Oleomonas cavernae: one gene and its partner. The protein of the gene in region 2 interacts with the protein of the main gene of each other region in a pairwise test. Links are inferred from orthologs where the notes say so. Each region holds a gene or a part of one and is shown on either strand. Other genes may lie near its edges. The genes, in order: ileS and D3874_RS22620.

Region 1 (8,921 bases), 1.6 Mb from region 2 along the record:
AACTTGGCCAGCGCGGCCGGCGTCTCGCTCAGGCGCTTGGCGATCTGCTCGCCCGTGAGGCGGCCGATGCGGCATTCCTCGATCGACTGGCGGAACGGATCGGCCACCTTGGCGGCCTTCGCGGCGGCGGCGACGATGCTCATGGCGCCACCGTCACGGCGTCGACGAGCCTTGGGGAAAGCACGAAGCAGGGGATTGCGCGAACCCGGACGAAGATTGAGCGCGACGTCGATAAGGGCCATTAGGGCTCTCGAAGGTGACCATGTGCCGATTGCACACGATCAGAAAACACCTTCGAGTAGTCCCGGTTCCCCGCGCTTGATTTGCGGCGTGTCGCCGCTGGTCGCCGGCAGGCCCTGGTTGGCGTTCTGGCGCAGGCGCTGGGCCTCGGCCGGGGCGTCGACCACGATGTCGGTCGGGTCGGTCTGGATGCCCAGCACGGCCTGGGCGAAGCTGTTGCTCTTCTCGACCAGGGCGCCCGATTCCCGGTTCAGGGTGGCGCGGATGTCCGGCTCGGCATTGGCCGCGCCGGCGCGGCTGAGGAACAGGGTTTCCAGCGAGCCCGGGGCCATGCCGGCGCCGGTGCCGACCGGCGCGCCGGCGGCCGGGCCGGTCGCCAGCGAGGCGCCGAACACGGCTTCCGAGGCGGCGCGTTCGGGATTGGCCTGCTGGGTCGGCGGGGCGCCCGGCTCGGGCGGGCGCAGGCTGTAGTCGGGCGGCATGACCAGCGGGGCCTGGGTCACCACCGAGAATTCGTCCGGCGCGGTGCGCGACAGGCCCATCTGGGCGCGAATGTCGCCGCCGCCGTCGCAGGCCGCGAGCAGCAGGCCGGCGGCGGCCACGCCGGTGAGCGCCAGGGCGCGGCGGCCATTGGTGCGGATGATCAGGCTCATCTTCACTGCTCCTTTAGCGACGGGGCGACCTTGGCGCCGCCGCGGAAGGCATCGAGCAACAGGAAACCGACGCCGATGGTAATCGCGGCGTCGGCAATGTTGAACGCCCAGAAATGAAAACCGAAGAGGTGGAAGTCGAAGAAATCGGCCACCGCCCCGTAAACCACGCGATCATACGCATTGCCCAGGGCGCCGCCAGCCACGAAAGCCAGGCCGGTGACCGCGATCCTGGCGGCATTGCGCCACATCCAGGCAATGAGGACCAACGCGACCACGACGGCAAAGCCGGTCAGCAGGTAGCGCCCGGCAGCGTCGCCCTGCTGGAACAAGCCGAAGCTGACGCCGCGGTTCCACACCATGACCAGATTGAAGAAATCGGTCACCGTGATCGCATCCTGCCCGTCCAGCCGGCCGATCAGCGCTTCCTTCGAGACGCGGTCGGCGACCAGGGTCAGGGCCAGCAGGATCAGCCCCAGGCCCCGATGCCGCACGGCGCCGGCCTCAGCCATGGGCGACGACCCCATAGCAGCGGTGGCACAGGCCGGGATGATCGGCATGGGCGCCGACCTCGGGCAGGACCATCCAGCAGCGGACGCATTTCTCGCCCGTCGCATTGCGCGGCACCACCGCGACGCCCGGCACGTCGGGCAGGCGGAAGGCACCGTCCGGCCCCGGGCCGGCGGCCAGTTCCAGGCCTGAGGTGATCAACAGCTCGGCCATGTCGACCGACTGGGCCAGCGCCAGCAGGCCGGCATCCTCGATATGCACCACCGGGTTGGCCTGCAGGCTGGCGCCGATCCGCTTCTCGCGCCGTTCCACTTCCAGGGCGCCGGTGATCACCCGGCGCAGGTCGCGCAGGCGCTCCCACTTGGCGGCCAGGGCGTCGTCGGCCCATGTCGCCGGGATGGGGGCGAATTCGTGCAGGTGGATGCTCTCGCCCTCGTCGTCGGGGAAGCGGGTCAGCCAGGCTTCCTCGGTGGTGAAGCACAGCACCGGGGCGGCCCAGGTGGTGAGGCAGGTGAACAGCGTGTCGAGCACGGTGCGCACGGCGCGGCGGCGGATCGAATCCGTCGCGTCGCAATAGAGCGCGTCCTTGCGCACGTCGAAATAGAAGGCCGAGAGGTCGGAGATGCAGAATTCCGCCAGCGCGGTGAAGGCGCGGTGGAATTCGTACTCGCCGTAGCCCGCCCGGATGTCGCGGTCGAGCTCGCTCAACCGGTGCAGGACCCAGCGGTCCAGCTCGGGCATCGCCTCGGCGGGGAGTTTCTCGGCCGCGGTGAAGCCCGCGATATTGCCCAGCACGTAACGGATCGTGTTGCGCAGCTTGCGATAGATCTCGACCTTAGCCTTCAGGATGTCGTTGTCGATCTTCAGGTCTTCCGAGAAGTCCGACGTCGCCACCCACAGGCGCAGGATATCGGCGCCGTTCTGGTCGATCACGTTCTGCGGCGCGATGGTGTTGCCCAGCGACTTGGACATCTTGCGGCCCTGGCCGTCGACCACGAAGCCGTGGGTGACGACCGCGTCGTAAGGCGCCCGGCCGCGGGTGCCGCAGGCCTCCAGCAGGGAGGAATGGAACCAGCCGCGATGCTGGTCCGAGCCCTCAAGGTACAGCGAGGCCGGCCACATCAGCTCTTCCCGCTCTTCCAGCACGAAGGCGTGGGTGGAACCCGAATCGAACCAGACGTCGAGAATGTCGGTGACCTGCTCGTAATCCGCCGGGTCGTAACCCTGCCCCAAGAACCGTTCCGGCTTGCTGGCGAACCAGGCATCCGCCCCTTCGGCCTGCACCGCCTCGACGATGCGTTCGTTGACTTGCCCGTCGCGCAGCGGCTCGCTGGTCGCCTTGTTCACGAACACGGTGATGGGCACGCCCCAGGCGCGCTGGCGCGAGATCACCCAGTCGGGCCGGCTGGCGATCATGGCATGGATGCGGTTGCGCCCGACGCCGGGCACCCACTGGGTCTCGTCGATCGCGGCCAGGGCCTTGTCGCGCAGGCCGTTGGTGGTCATCGAGATGAACCACTGCGGGGTGGCGCGGAAGATCACCGGCGCCTTGGAGCGCCAGGAATGCGGGTAGGAATGGGTGAGCCGGCCGCGGCTGAGCAGCCCGCCGGCCTCGTCGATCGCCTCGCACACGGCACCGTTGGCGTCGCCGTCCTTGCCGTTGGCGCGCAGCACCCGGCGGCCGGCGAACAGCGGCACATGGGGGGCATAGACGCCGTCCGGCCCGACATATTCGGGCACTTCCAGGCCATGCTTGCGGCCCAGCTCGAAATCGTCCGGGCCGTGGGCCGGCGCCATGTGGACGAAGCCGGTGCCGGTATCCATGGTGACGAAATCGCCCGCCAGCACCGGCACGTCGAAGTCATAGCCTTGCCCGCGCAGCGGATGGGCGCAGATGGCGTGGCCGGCGATCTCGGCGCCCGCCAGGCGCGCCTCGACCGCGTAATCGGTGATGCCGGTATCGCGCAGGACCTGGGCCAGCAGCGGTTCCGCCAGCACCAGCGATTCGCCGACCTTGGCGCGGCTGGCATCGGTCACATCGGTCACCTTGATGCGGACATAGTGCGCCTCGGCCCCGGCGGCGATGCCGCGGTTGGCCGGCATGGTCCAGGGCGTGGTGGTCCAGATCACGATCGCGGCCCCCAGCAGCGCCGCGGGGCCCGAGACCACGGGGAAGCGGACATGGATCGTGGTCGAGGTATGGTCGTGATATTCGATCTCGGCCTCGGCCAGGGCGGTCTCCTCGACCACCGACCACATCACCGGCTTGGCCCCGCGATAGAGGCCGCCGTTCATCAGGAACTTCAGGCACTCCTGAACGATCCTGGCCTCGGCCGGATAGGCCATGGTGGTATAGGGGTTCGACCAGTCGCCCTCGACGCCCAGACGCCGGAACTCCGCCTTCTGCACGCCGATCCAGTGTTCGGCAAAGTCGCGGCATTCCTGGCGGAATTCGACCACGGGCACGGCGTTCTTGGACTTGCCGGCGGCCCTGTACTTCTCCTCGATCTTCCATTCGATCGGCAGGCCGTGACAATCCCAGCCCGGCACATAGGGCGCGTCCTTGCCCATCATCGACTGGCTGCGGTTGATCACATCCTTCAGGATCTTGTTCAGCGCCGTGCCGATGTGGATGTTGCCGTTGGCATAGGGCGGGCCATCGTGCAGGACGAATTTCTCGCGGCCCTTGCGGCTGGCGCGCAGCTTCCCGTAGATGTCGAGCCGGTCCCAGCGTTCAATCAGCGCCGGTTCTTTCCGCGTCAGCCCGGCCTTCATCTCAAAGCCGGTCTCGGGCAGAAAAACGGTCGCTTTGTAATCGGTGCTCATCGCGGGAACGGGCCAAAATGTAAGGGGCAAGCAAAGGTTCGTGGTTGTATCAGGCTGTTTCCAGCCCGTCCAGCCATGGGGCCGCCGCGAATCCGCCCCTCGATACCCCGTCATTCCGGCGCAGGCCGGAATCCATTGGGACGTCGCGCGCTGCCCCAGAATGGATCCCGGCCTGCGCCGGGATGACGGCGGGGGCTCACAGGCCGGGAGTCCTACCGCCGCCGCGCGATGAAAATCGCCACCAGCCCGGCCACGGCCAGCAAGGCGCCGCGCCAGATCCACGGTGTCTGCGAGATCATGAAGCTGCTCTCCGGCCAAGGGATATAGCCGCTGCCCTGGCCCATCCACAGCCCACCCATGAGCAGGGCGAGGATGCCGATGACGAGCAGGATGGTCTTTGCGATCTTCACGACGCGGCCCTTTCCATGGACGATGGCCGCCACCTTAGCACCGGGAGCGACGTCATGGCGGGCCAGAACAAGACGGGCAAAGTTGGGGCGGGCAAGATCAGGGTGGGCATCGGCGGCTGGACCTTCGAGCCCTGGCGCGGCGTCTTCTACCCCGACGACCTCACGCAAAAGCGCGAACTCGAATACGCCTCGCGCCGGCTGACCTCGATCGAGATCAACGGCACCTATTATTCCAGCTTCAAGCCCGACACCTGGGCCAAATGGCGCGACGAGACGCCCGACGGCTTCGTCTTCGCGGTGAAGGCCTCGCGCTTCACCACCAACCGCCGGGTGCTGGCCGACGCCGCCGAATCGGTGGGGAAATTCGTGGGCCAGGGCCTGAGCGAACTGGGCGACAAGCTCGGCCCCATCAACTGGCAGTTCATGGCGACCAAGAAGTTCGACCCCGCCGACTTCGGCGCCTTCCTCTCCCTCCTGCCCAGGGAGCAGGACGGCCTCCCCCTGCGCCACGCCGTGGAGGTGCGCAGCCCCACCTTCCAGACCCAGGAATTCTACGACCTCGCCCACCGCCACAATGTGGCGATCGTCTATGCCAAGGACGAAGACTTCCCCGAAATCGACCAACCCACCGCCGATTTCACCTACGCCCGCTTCATGTCCAGCCACGAGGACCTGCCCAGCGGGGTGACCGATGCGGAACTGGCGGGGTACACGAAGCAGGCCAAGGCCTGGGCGAAGCGGGGGGACGTGTTCGCCTATTTCATCGCCGGGGCGAAGGTGCGCAACCCGGCGGCGGCGATGGCGCTGATTGAGAAGGTGGGGTGAGGGGATGGGGGCAACCATGGCTTGGTCGATCGATCTTGCACTAAGACGACGGCCCTTGGCCGAGAGTGGTCCTTCCATAGAGCTTGGTCTCACAGCTGCTCAGCGCCCAAGAACGGACATTGATGTCAGTTCAGACAGTGAGCCGTCCATATGCTGCCCCTACTATCCGCCGGTGCGGACACGCTGATGCGTCCTCAAGTCCTCTAGCTGAACGCGGCTGGTTTGCAGCGAACGTCGCAGTTGCTGGAAAATGGGTTGCACGCCGCTAGGGTCACGGATTGTTACTACGAGGCTGAAAGGTACACCTTCGATCGGGAACGGCGCTTCGGCCCGTCTGAGCGCAGACACCTCAATGCGCCACTCTGAGCTTTCGCCAGCACCAACGGCGGCAAAGCGCGTCCTATAGCGCTTGGTAGGCCACCACTTCAGACCTTGCTTGATCAGTTCCTTTTCTGGCACTGGCTGCTTTGAGGTTTTGGGCAGAAAGCACTGCTCAAACCGATCATGGAAACTGGGGCTTCCGTCCTTGCAGTTCTCCAATTGGCGCTGTTGTAGCTTGGCATCCAGATTGATCCGCACGAACTCGGCGCCAAACGCCCGATCAACCGGCGGTTCATACACAAGCGTCGCGGTCGCTTCCCCAAGGCAGGCGCCGGTACTTGGATCGACAAGGGCCTGCGGCCACTGAAAGGGAAAACGCAGAACTTTCGGGCGCTTCTCGTCGTCCGGAAGGCGGCTCGTGAATACCAAAGTGATCGAGCTGTCATCCGTGAGGAGCATCTGCGATGTCGGACAGGGCACCCCGAAACCAACGAACTGACGCGCCAGATGTGCGAGCCGCTTGTCCTGGAGCGCCTCCGGTGTGAAACAGTTGTGGATCAACAGAGCGCGCAAGGCATGGCTAGGCATCCGCCCTTCAATTCGGCTTTCCAGCGAAGCCAAGGACTTGGCGACCAGGGGAGCTGCGAAGCTGGTGCCACAGTCGGACATTAGCGCCCCGTCCGGAGCCAGCGAAACCAAGCCGTGGTGGCCACTTGGACCTGCGCCGTCGTTGCCCCCGTAGTGCGCCACATCAGGCTTGCAACCGACCCGCAAGCCAGGCCCTCGGCGCGTGTAAGTGGTCGGTAGTCCTTCGTTGTGAACCGTGCAACCAGGTGGGTTCAGAGCCCCAACGGAAATAGCCCGATAGCTTTCTGTCGGCTTGTGGATAGTGTCCGGCTCGACCCTGGCCGCGAAATACTTAATCGCGTCGATGGGCTTTTTCGGCCAAGGAGCGCGGCGCTCGCTTCCGTCGAGATTGCCAGCCGAGTTGACAATGACCACATCATGTTTGGCCGCGATCTCGTCCATGCGCGCGGCATAATAGCTGTAGTGGTCAGGCTCCACCGCGCTGACAGCGTTGATGCTCAGGTTAAAGACGCGAACGCCATGGCTCTCCGACGCCTCCTTGATCGCCTGATCCATCTCGTGAAGGAAATCGATGAAGCCACCTGGATAAGTGCTCATAAAGTCGCCCTGCGGGAAGAGCGCAAGATCAACCAATTCACAACCGTCGTCCTCGAGTCCTGGAATTGCAGGGTTCAAGGCCTTGGCGCCGACCAGCAGCCCCCCTACAAAGGAGCCATGTTCGCCGTCGACTTCGGTTTCGTCCAGATAGTCGTGTCTGCCGATCACCCAGTCGTGGAGTGCAGGGCCAAGACCAGTGTCGATCACGCCTATTTTTGGGTAATTGACCTCGGGGTTAGGCACTGGAACCGCAGGGGTTCGAGAAAGAGGGGCGCTGTCAGCGGTGGACAGTTCAAGCCGGAGCGGTAATGAAATTCGCCGGACTGCCGGATGGCTAGCCAAGTGCTGCAAGGCCTGCTCGTGACGAGCAGGATTGGGGTCGATCTCGACGGGAAGCCCCTCGTTGCTCGGTGCGCTGACGAGCCTTGCCACATCCTGGCTAAGCGTCAGACGCAAGGCTAAGGGTAGTTCACCACCCGCCGCAGGCATGGGCCAAGCAACAACGCCAGCGCCAAGTTGACTGAACAGGCTCTGAACACTTTCGGCGAGGCGACCACGGCTGCGTCCAGTGCGACGTTGGGCCAACACCGGGTTCTCGAACAACTCGACAATGTAGAAGCCGCCAGTCCTCGGATCCGAGAGCCAACTTACAGCCGTCTTCGCGTCGAAATCGCGCTTGGCTATGGGGTCGGGAAGGCTCACGTCCTCGATCGCACCGACATCCGACCTGACCTTTGACGGCTGAGCGCGCACCTTTCCATCGCGGCCTTCCACCCAGTTGGTGGTCAACTCGGCTTCGGCAACCACGTTGATCAGGCCGCCGATATTCTTCGCACTAGCCAAGTAGAACAACTCGCCAAGTCCCGCAGCCCCCACGCATGGAAACTCCGAAGGGACGAACATCGATCGAATGGGACGGTGTGACTTGGCGAGCGCCTCCTCGCGAAGACGCACCTTGATGTAGCCTTGGCCATCAACGCCGACTTTCTCTAGCGTTTTAGAAACCTCTGACAACCGGCCGGCCAACTTGGCCTTATGCTTAGCAAACGCCGCATCACGCCCAGCAAAAAAGTCGAACGGCGGCCCGGACCGGCCTGGCTCCGGGGCGGTAATATAGTCGTTGTCATTGAGGACGATCTGAACCGGATTGTTTTCCGCCATCTACATCCCGGCAACTAAGCCGGCTCCTCCCGCATCCACCGGCTGATTGTGCCCTGATCACGACCGAGCAAATGCGCAACCGTTGACTGGGTGAACTTTCCGTCCTCGCTGGTCAGCAGCGCGCGGGCTAGGCTCTTAGGATCATCACGCAGCGTTCCAAGCCGCGAGCGATCTTCCAATTTGGCACTGGTAATATAGTAGCGCTGCAATGCAGCCAGGATGTCCTGAGGATCCAGTTTGCCGCGTTGTTCGCCCGTCTTCTGTAGGACGCTGTAACGCTTGATGGCGTTTACCATTGACCTGACCTCGGCGCCCGTAGCGCCCTCAGAGGCCCACGAGAGCAAGTCCACGCCGCTATCCTGCACCGAAAGAGGCCGCAGGAAGCCGGCGATGAGCCGCTCGCGCTCGTCAGGCGGCGGCAAAGGCATTTCGATTTTCACCTCGAAGCGTCGCCAAATCGCTGGGTCGAGGAGGTTTGGGTGGTTGGTGATGGCAATCGTCAAGCCAAGGTCCGCGCGCGTATCGAGACATTGCAGCAATGTGTTCACTACCCGCTTAATCTCTCCGACTTCCTGCGGGTCGTCCCGCAGCTTTGCAAGCGCGTCGAATTCGTCGAGTAGCAACACGCAACGGTATCGGTTCGCAAACTCAAACAAGGCACCGATATTGCGCGCTGTGGTGCCAAGGAATGAACTCATCATGCCGTCGAGCCGGGCGAGTACTACTGGCAGCCCAAGTCTTGTGGCGATGTACATGGCGGTCACGGTCTTGCCGGTGCCGGGTTCTCCGAAGA
Region 2 (8,447 bases):
CGATGCTGGCAACCTCGCGCACATCGGGGACCAGAACGACGAACTCGTCGCCGCCCAGCCGCGCCACCGTGTCGCTGGCGCGCACACAGCCGATCAGGCGGTCGGCCACGATGCGCAGCAGCTTGTCGCCGACATGGTGGCCGATCGAGTCGTTGACGCGCTTGAAATGATCGAGGTCGATCATCAGGACGCCCACCTTGCTGCGCTCGCGGCGGCCCCGCGCCATCGCCATTTGCAGGCGATCGCCCAGCAGGCTGCGCATCGGCAGGCCGGTCAGGAAATCGTGGTGGGCGATGTGCTGGGCATATTCCTCGCGGCGCTTACGTTCGCTGATGTCGTAGGCGATGCTGATGTAGCCGACGATGCCCTGATCGGCGTCGCGCATGGCCGTGACGGCCAACTGCACGGGAACCCTGGAGCCGTCCTTGCGCACGAAGGTCCATTCGCCGTCGTCGGTGAAGCCCCGCCGCGCGTTGAAGGTGAAGGTTTCCAGGCCCGGCTCGACGGGCCGGCCGCTCATCTTGCTCAAGTCGGTTGCCCGGACCTGCACCTCGTCGGGATCGTAGACCTGTGCCATCGGCCCGCCCATGAGGTCGCCGCGGGGTACAACGTCAGGCGTTCCGCCGCGGGATTGACGCTGTCCACGATCCCCGCCGCATCGGTCGTGATGATGGCGAAGGGGGCGGCTTCGATCATCGAGTGCAGCCGGCGGTGCGCTTCGGCGATATCCTGCCGGGCCCGCTTCTGGGCGGTCATGTCCGTGACCAGCGCGACGAAGCGCGCATCGCCCCGGCCCGGCGCCACGTTGAGGGCCAGCATCATGGGAAATTCCTGGCCGTTGCGGCGCCAGCCGACGACCTCGCGGCGCAGGCCGATGAGCGCGGGATCCCGTTGCGCGGCGAACCGCCTCACATGGCGGTCGTGGACGGGGCGAAAGCGCTCGGGCATCAGCATGGTGACATTGCGGCCCAGAACCTCGTCGGCGGCAAAACCGAACATCTGTTCCGCGGCCGGGTTCATGGTCTCGACGATGCCCTTCGCGTCGATGCTGACGATGCCGTCGGCGACGCTCGCGACCAGGGTGCGATACCATTCCTCGGACGCCCGCAGCTTGCGCTCGGCCGCGCGCCGGTTCCCGGCCGACAGCAAGACCCGCGCGGCGGCGAGAAGCCGCTTCGCCGCCCGCATCCATGCCGGCCCTGCCGCAGCCGGCGCGATCGCGTCGCGCCCTGCGTCATTTGTCGGCGAGCCCTGGCGCGTGTCGGTCTGGTCTTGCACCCTGAAAGCACCCTGGTGAGACGGTGGACAACAACTTTATTGTCGTTAGGTGCTTTTACACTGGCTCTAGTTAACCCCCCGTTAACAATTCAAGGTGAAAAAAGTGCTAACATTGTCAATAGTGTCCGAATTCGCCGCCGCCATGGCGCCGCATCAGGCCGCGATGGCGTCGGCCGGCGTCTTGGCCCCGGTCATGAAGGCCACGGCATCGGACATCGAATAGGCCTTGGGATCGATGACGGTGAGGCGCCGGCCCAGCCGGTGGATGTGGATCCGGTCGGCGATCTCGAAGACATGGGGCATGTTGTGGCTGATCAGGACGATGGCCAGGCCACGCCGGCGCACGTCGAGGATCAGCTCCAGCACCCGGCGCGATTCCTTGACGCCCAGCGCCGCCGTCGGCTCGTCCATGATCACCACGCGCGAGCCGAACGCCGCCGCGCGGGCCACGGCGACACCCTGGCGCTGCCCGCCCGAGAGGGTTTCGACGCACTGGTTGATGCTCTGCACCGTCATCAGGCCCAGTTCGGTCAGCTTCTCGCGCGCGATGCGCTGCATCGCCCGGCGGTCCAGCATGCGGAACATCGAGCCGAGCACGCCCGGGCGGCGGATTTCCCGGCCCAGGAACATGTTGTCGGCAATCGACAGGCTGGGGGCCAGGGCCAGCGACTGGTAGACGGTCTCGATCCCCGCCGCCTGGGCGTCCAGCGGCGTGCGGAAGCAGACCGGCTGGCCTTCCAGGCGGATCTCGCCTTCGTCCGGCACCAGGGCGCCCGAGAGGGCGCGGATCAGCGACGACTTGCCGGCGCCGTTGTCGCCGATCACGGCCAGGATCTCGCCGGGAAAGAGCTCGAAATCGGCCCCGTCGAGGGCGGTGACGCGGCCGTAGCGTTTGACCAGGCCGCGCGCTTCCAGAACCGGCACCTTGGGCTGGCTGTTCTTCAGGTCGAGGGTCATGCCGACACCTTTCGGATCCACTGGTCGAGGGCGACTGCGACGATGATCAGGCAGCCGACGGTGAACTCCTGCCACAGGGCTTCGACGCCGGAGAGGGCGAGGCCGTTGCGGAACACCCCGACGATGAGGGCGCCGAACAGCGTGCCGATGATCGAGCCGCGCCCGCCGAACAGGCTGGCGCCGCCGATGACGACCGCCACGACACTGTCGAGGTTGGCGGTCTGCCCGGCCTGCGGGCTGATCGAGCCGATGCGGCCGATCAGGGTCCAGGCCCCCAGGGCGCAGATGACCCCCGCCGCGACATAGACCAAGAACAGGACACGGCCGGTGCGGATGCCGGCCAGCCGGGCCGCGTCGGGGTCGTCGCCGACGGCATAGAGATGGCGCCCGAAGGCCGTGCGGTTCAGCACGAACCAGACCGCCGCCACCAGCACCAGCATGAAGAACGAGCCGGCGGTCAGGCGGGCGCCGAAGGCGTCGACCGAAGTGCCCAGCCATTGCAGGAACGGCGCCTCCTTGCCGACATCCTGCGAGCGGATGGTTTCGGAGGCGGAGTACCACAGATTGAGGGCGAAGAAGATCGACCAGGTGCCCAGGGTTACAATGAAGGGCGGCAGTTTCAGCCGGGTCACCAGGGCGCCGTTCAGGGCGCCGCAGGCACCGCCCACAGCCACCCCGGCGGCGAAGGCGAGCGGTGCCGGCACCCCGGCCATGACCGCCAGCTTGCCCATCACCACCGAGCACAGCACCATGATCGCGCCGACCGACAGGTCGATGCCCGCGGTGATCACGATCAGGGTCTGCGCCACCCCGATGACGCAGATGATCGTCACCTGTTGCAGGACCAGGGACAGGTTGAAGGCGGACAGGAAGCGCCCGCCGGCGATCAGGCTGAAGGCGAGGATGCCCAGCAGCAGGACGATGGCGGGCACCGCCGTCGGGTTGGCATGCAGGAAGTGCTGGAGCCTTTGCAACGGGGTTTTCGCCCGGACGTCGAAATCGGCGACGCTGGTGTCCCGCTTTTCCAGCACGGCCTCGAAGGCCTGCATGCCGGGACGGTCGCCGCTGCCTATGTCCGCCATCTTGTCATCCTTCCTTGAGGGGGTTGGCCCTGGCGCCACCGCGCGCAGGCTTCCCCTTCTTTGGCTTCTCCCGCTCGCTCGCCGCCGCGGGTTGCCTGCTGAAATACTGTCCGTCATCGGCGGTCAGCCCCAGCACTTCTTCAAGGCTGCGGCGGCGTCGATCGAGGGAACGCCGGGAACCGGCTTGTCGGTGACCAGCTCGACCCCGGTATTGACGAAATCGAGCCCCTGGGAGGCCTGGGGCTTGACCCCTTCGTCGGCAAATTTCTTTACCGCCTCGACCCCCTTCGCCGCCATCAGCAGGGGAAACTGCATCGAGGTGGCGCCGATGACGCCGTCCTGGACATTGCGCACGCCGGGGCAGCCGCCGTCGACCGAGACGATCAGGACGTCCTTCTCGCGCCCGACCGAGCGCAGCGCTTCATAGGCGCCGGCGGCGGCCGGCTCGTTGATGGTGTAGACCACCGAAATCTCGGGGTCGCGCTGGAGCAGGTTCTCCATGGCCTTGCGGCCGCCCTCGTCGTTGCCCAGCGTCACGTCGTGCCCGACGATCCGGGGATCGCTCTCGTCCCCGATCCGGCCGGGATCGGCGAGATCGATGCCGAAGCCCTTCAGAAAGCCCTGGTCGCGCGCCACGTCGACCGAGATCTGGTTGGCATTGAGATCGAGCAGGGCAATTTTCGCGCCGGCCGCCTTGTCGCCCAGGGCCTTTGCCGCCCATTGGCCGATCATCTCGCCGGCCAGGAAATTGTCGGTGGCGAAGGTCGCATCCGCCGCATCGGCGGGGTCCAGCGGCGTATCGAGGGCGATCACCAGGATGCCGGCGGCGCGCGCCTTCTCGATCGCCGGGACGATGGCGCGTGAATCGTTGGGGGTGATCAGGATGCCCTTGGCGCCCGCGGCGATCAGGTTTTCCACCGCCGCGACCTGGGATTCATTGTCGCCGTCCAGCTTGCCGGCGAAGGAGCGCAGCTCCATGCCCAGTTGCGACGCGGCGGCTTCGGCGCCTTCCCGCATCTTGACGAAGAACGGGTTGGTGTTGGTCTTCGTGATGATACCCACGATCGGCTTGTCCGCCGCGAAAGCGCCGGGAATGCACAGGCCCAAAGTGAATACGGTTGTGGCGAGAAGCCGGAACGGCTGGCGCATGTTTCCCTCCCTGGGACGACGCTGATCTTCGCGGCGGAACCGCGGATGCTTGTTTTGGCCCGTTCATCAAATCCCAGGGGTATGGCGCTGTCAATAGATAAATCATTCCGAATTATTAATTGACAGGGCGCCGCGGCCGGCCTCATTGTCTGATCGTGAAGGGGCGCTGCCGGGTTCGTGGCGGCGCCCGATAAACCAAGAATGTCGAGGAACCAGGGATGGAGCAGGTCACGCCAGTTCAGGCTGTCGATGAATTCGTGTCGCCCGTCACCCGCGGCACCAACCAGCTTGGCGTGCGCCTCTACAACGAGCGGCTGATCCTGTCGCTGATCCGGCGCCATCGCAGCCTGGCCAAGGTGGAGATCGCCCGCCTCACCGGCCTTTCGGTCCAGACCACGACCGTCATCATCAACCACCTGGAAGCCGACGGCCTGCTGATCCCCGGCGAGCGGCAGCGCGGCCGGGTCGGCCAGCCTTCCGTGCCCTATTCGCTGAACCCCGACGGCGCCTTCGGGATCGGCATCATGATCGGGCGGCGCAGCAGCGACCTCGTCCTGATGGACCTGGTCGCCGGCATCCGCACAAGGCGCCGCGTAACCTATGCCTACCCGGTGCCGGGCGACCTCATGGCCTTTGCCGAGCGCGAGATCCCCGGGCTCGTGGCCGCCCTCGAACCGACGCAGCGTGACCGCATCAGTGGCCTTGGCGTCGCCATGCCCTTCGAGTTGTGGAACTGGGAAAACGACCTGAAAACGCCACCCGGCGCCTTGGGCGAATGGCGCCATTTCGACGCCGTCGGCGAACTTGCGCGCCGCTTTCCCGGCTGGCCGGTGCGGGTGTGCAACGATGCCACCTCGGCCTGCGCCGCCGAGCTTACCTTCGGCCAGGGTGCGGCCTATCAGAACTTCGCCTACTTCTATGTCGGCGCCTTCATCGGCGGCGGCATCGTGCTCAACGGCAGCCTGTTCCCGGGGCGCAGCGGCAATGCCGGGGCACTGGGATCCATGCCGATCCTGCGCCGGGAGGCGGGTGGCGCGGCGACCTTGCAACAATTGATCCGCACCGCCTCGATCTATCGCCTGGAACGCCGCCTGATCGCGGCGGGCAAGTCGGGCACCGCGATCTGGCTGTCGCCCGACGACTGGTCGAGTTTCGAGGCCCCGCTCGAGGCGTGGATCGCGGAAGCCGGCGAGGCGCTGGCCCAGGCCTGCGCGGCGGTCCTGTCGGTGATCGACTTCGACGCGATCGTCATCGACGGCGCCTTTCCCGTCGATGTCCGCCGCCGCCTGGTGGCGCGGACCCGGGACTGCCTGGCCCGCCTCGACCGGCAGGGATTGACCGAGGCGGCCGTGGTGGAGGGCAGCATCGGCCGCGACGCCCGGGCGATCGGCGGTGCCGCCCTGCCGCTGCTGGCCGCCTTCGCCCGCGACCACGACGTTCTGTTCAAGGATTGACCATGCTCAAGGGAATCAATCCGCTGATCGGCCCGGACCTGCTGGGCATCCTGCGCGCCATGGGCCACGGCGACGAGATCGCCATCGTCGACGCCAACTACCCCGCCGACGCCCATGCCCACCGCCTGGTCCGCATGGACGGCCATGCGGCACCGGTGATCCTGGATGCGGTACTGTCGCTCATGCCGCTGGACGCGGCGGTGCCGCAGGCGGCGTTCCGGCCCTGCGCCTTTGGCGAGCGCGGGCGGATGGAGCCCGTGTTCGCCGAGTTCGAGGCGGCGATCGCCTGCCACGAGCCGGGTTTCAGCCTGGTGCCGATCGAGGGCGAGCCGTTCTACGACCGCATCCGCGCCGCCTATGCGGTGGTTGCCAGCGGCGAGCGCCGGCTCTACGGCAACGTCATCCTGCGCAAGGGCGTGATCCAGCCAACCGAGGGCGCGCCATGATCCTGGTGTGCGGCGAGGCGCTGATCGACCTCTTCGTCGGCCCCCCGACGGCCCCGAGATGCCGGCGCGGGCCGTGGTCGGCGGCTCGCCGTTCAACGTGGCGATCGGGCTTGCTCGATTGGGCGCCCGGCCAGCGTTTCTGGGCGGCATTTCGCACGACCGGTTCGGTGTCCTGCTGGCCGACACGCTGCAGCGCGAGGGGGTCGATGGCCGCTTCCTGGTGCGTCCAAACGCGCTGTCGACGATTTCGGCCATCGCCACCGGCCCCGACGGCCAGCCCAGCTATTCGTTCCATGGCGAGGGGGCGGCCGACCGCTCGATCGGCCCGACCGACCTGCCGGTGGCCTTGCCGGACGAGATCAGGGCGCTGACCTTCGGCTCCTATACCATGGTGGTGGAGCCGGTGGGCTCGGCCTTCGCCGCCCTGGCCGCGCGCGAGGCGGGCCGGCGCGTGATCAGCGTCGACCCGAACCTGCGCCCCGCCGTGGTCGGCGACATGGACCGCTGGGCACTGGCGGGCGAGCGCTTCTACCGCGCCGCCACCATCGTCAAGGCCAGCGACGAGGACATCCGCATCGCCTGGGCCGGCCGGCTGAGCATTGCCGACGCGGCGGCCTATTGGCTGGACTGCGGTGCCCGCCTGGTCGTCGTCACCGCCGGCGAGCAGGGCGCCACGGCCTTTTCCGCCGCCGGAACAGTCGCCGTTCCAGGGCGTTGCGTCAGGGTACGCGATACCGTCGGTGCCGGCGACACCTTCCATGCGGCGCTGCTGGCGCAGTTGTCGACCACCGGCCGCCTCGACCCGCAGGCGATCGGCGCCCTGGACCGGGAGGCGATCGGCGATCTGCTGGCCTATGCCACCGCTGCCGCGGCGATCACCTGCACCCGGCGCGGGGCCGACCTGCCGACCGCGGCGGAAGTCGCGGCAAACCTCGAGCCTCACCTTGTCGGGGCGCTGGAATGACTGGGAAAGAGACATCCGCATGACCAGCCGCACCATTCCCGTCGATCCTTTCGTGCTGACGGTCTTCGGCGCCACCGGCGACCTGGCGCGCCGCAAGCTGCTGCCGGCGCTGTTTCACCGCGATCTCGCCGGCCAACTGCCGCAGCGCGCGAGCATCATCGGCGCGTCGCGCCGCGTCATGAGCCGCGGGCAATTCCTGGATTTCGCCCGCCAGGCCCTGGTCGACCACGTTCCGGCGACGGAACTGAGCGGCCCCGAATTGCAGCGCTTCCTCGACCGGCTGAACTATGTCGTCCTCGATGCCGAGGGCGACGAGGGCTGGCGCGACCTGGCCGAACTGGTCGCGCCGCAAAGCGACCTTATCCACGTCCACTACCTGGCCACCGCGCCCAGCCTGTTTCAGCCGATTTGCGAACGCCTGAGCCGCCACGGCATGGCCGCCGGCAATGCCCGCCTGGTGGTCGAGAAGCCGATCGGCAAGAACCTCGAGTCAGCGCGCCTGGTCAACGCGGCCATCGGCGCCGTTTTCCCCGAGGACCGCGTCTATCGCATCGACCATTACCTGGGCAAGGAGACGGTGCAGAACCTGATGGCGCTGCGCTTCGCCAATGCGCTGTTCGAGCCCTTGTGGAATTCCGGCCACATCGACCATGTCCAGATCACCGTGGCCGAAAGCCTGGGCGTCGAGGAACGGGCCGGTTACTATGATACCGCAGGCGCCATGCGCGACATGGTGCAGAACCACCTGCTGCAACTGCTCTGCCTGGTCGCCATGGAACCGCCGGCCTCGCTCGACGCCGATGCCGTGCGCGACGAGAAGCTCAAGGTGCTGCGCGCGCTCAAGCCCATCGACGAGCTGAACGCGGGCCAGTTGACCGTGCGCGGGCAGTACCGCGCCGGTGCCTCGCGCGGCGGTGCCGTCCCCGGCTATCTGGAAGAGCTGGGCTCGACCGACAGCGCGACCGAGACCTTCGTCGCGGTGAAGGCCGAGGTGGCGAACTGGCGCTGGGCGAGCGTGCCGTTCTATCTGCGCACGGGCAAGCGCCTGGCCAGCCGCGTCTCGGAAATCGTGATCGGCTTCCGCCCCGTGCCGCATTCGATGTTCATGCCGGCGGCG

Evidence for each region.
Region 1: the proteins of D3874_RS22620 (region 2) and ileS interact in binary tests that used the Escherichia coli proteins (3 or more experiments, as listed by UniProt). The link is inferred for Oleomonas cavernae from one-to-one orthologs.

Annotation. Positions count from the first base shown.
Region 1 is NZ_QYUK01000011.1:2,260,203-2,269,123, reverse strand. The notes cover bases 1,195-4,555. They hold ileS (isoleucine--tRNA ligase), read right to left. Parts: upstream 4,227-4,555; coding sequence 1,395-4,226; downstream 1,195-1,394. Other genes in these bases: D3874_RS28570 (hypothetical protein), read right to left, coding at 4,439-4,555; lspA (signal peptidase II), read right to left, coding at 1,195-1,402. In the rest of the region: D3874_RS14715 (glucose-6-phosphate isomerase), read right to left, coding at 1-143; D3874_RS14710 (DUF3035 domain-containing protein), read right to left, coding at 282-893; more of lspA, read right to left, coding at 896-1,194; more of D3874_RS28570, read right to left, coding at 4,556-4,669; D3874_RS14690 (DUF72 domain-containing protein), read left to right, coding at 4,691-5,461; D3874_RS14685 (S8 family peptidase), read right to left, coding at 5,624-8,128; D3874_RS14680 (AAA family ATPase), read right to left, coding at 8,143-8,921. UniProt on the Escherichia coli protein: Catalyzes the attachment of isoleucine to tRNA(Ile). As IleRS can inadvertently accommodate and process structurally similar amino acids such as valine, to avoid such errors it has two additional distinct tRNA(Ile)-dependent editing activities.
Region 2 is NZ_QYUK01000011.1:3,881,634-3,890,080, forward strand. What follows is about bases 2,454-5,340. They hold D3874_RS22620 (substrate-binding domain-containing protein), read right to left. Parts: upstream 4,467-5,340; coding sequence 3,441-4,466; downstream 2,454-3,440. Other genes in these bases: D3874_RS22615 (ABC transporter permease), read right to left, coding at 2,454-3,317; D3874_RS22625 (ROK family transcriptional regulator), read left to right, coding at 4,685-5,340. Also shown: D3874_RS22600 (sensor domain-containing protein), read right to left, coding at 1-577; D3874_RS22605 (PAS domain-containing protein), read right to left, coding at 526-1,188; D3874_RS22610 (ATP-binding cassette domain-containing protein), read right to left, coding at 1,432-2,235; more of D3874_RS22615, read right to left, coding at 2,232-2,453; more of D3874_RS22625, read left to right, coding at 5,341-5,920; D3874_RS22630 (RbsD/FucU family protein), read left to right, coding at 5,923-6,366; D3874_RS22635 (PfkB family carbohydrate kinase), read left to right, coding at 6,425-7,330; zwf (glucose-6-phosphate dehydrogenase), read left to right, coding at 7,350-8,447. UniProt on the Escherichia coli protein: Part of the ABC transporter complex RbsABC involved in ribose import. Binds ribose. Also serves as the primary chemoreceptor for chemotaxis.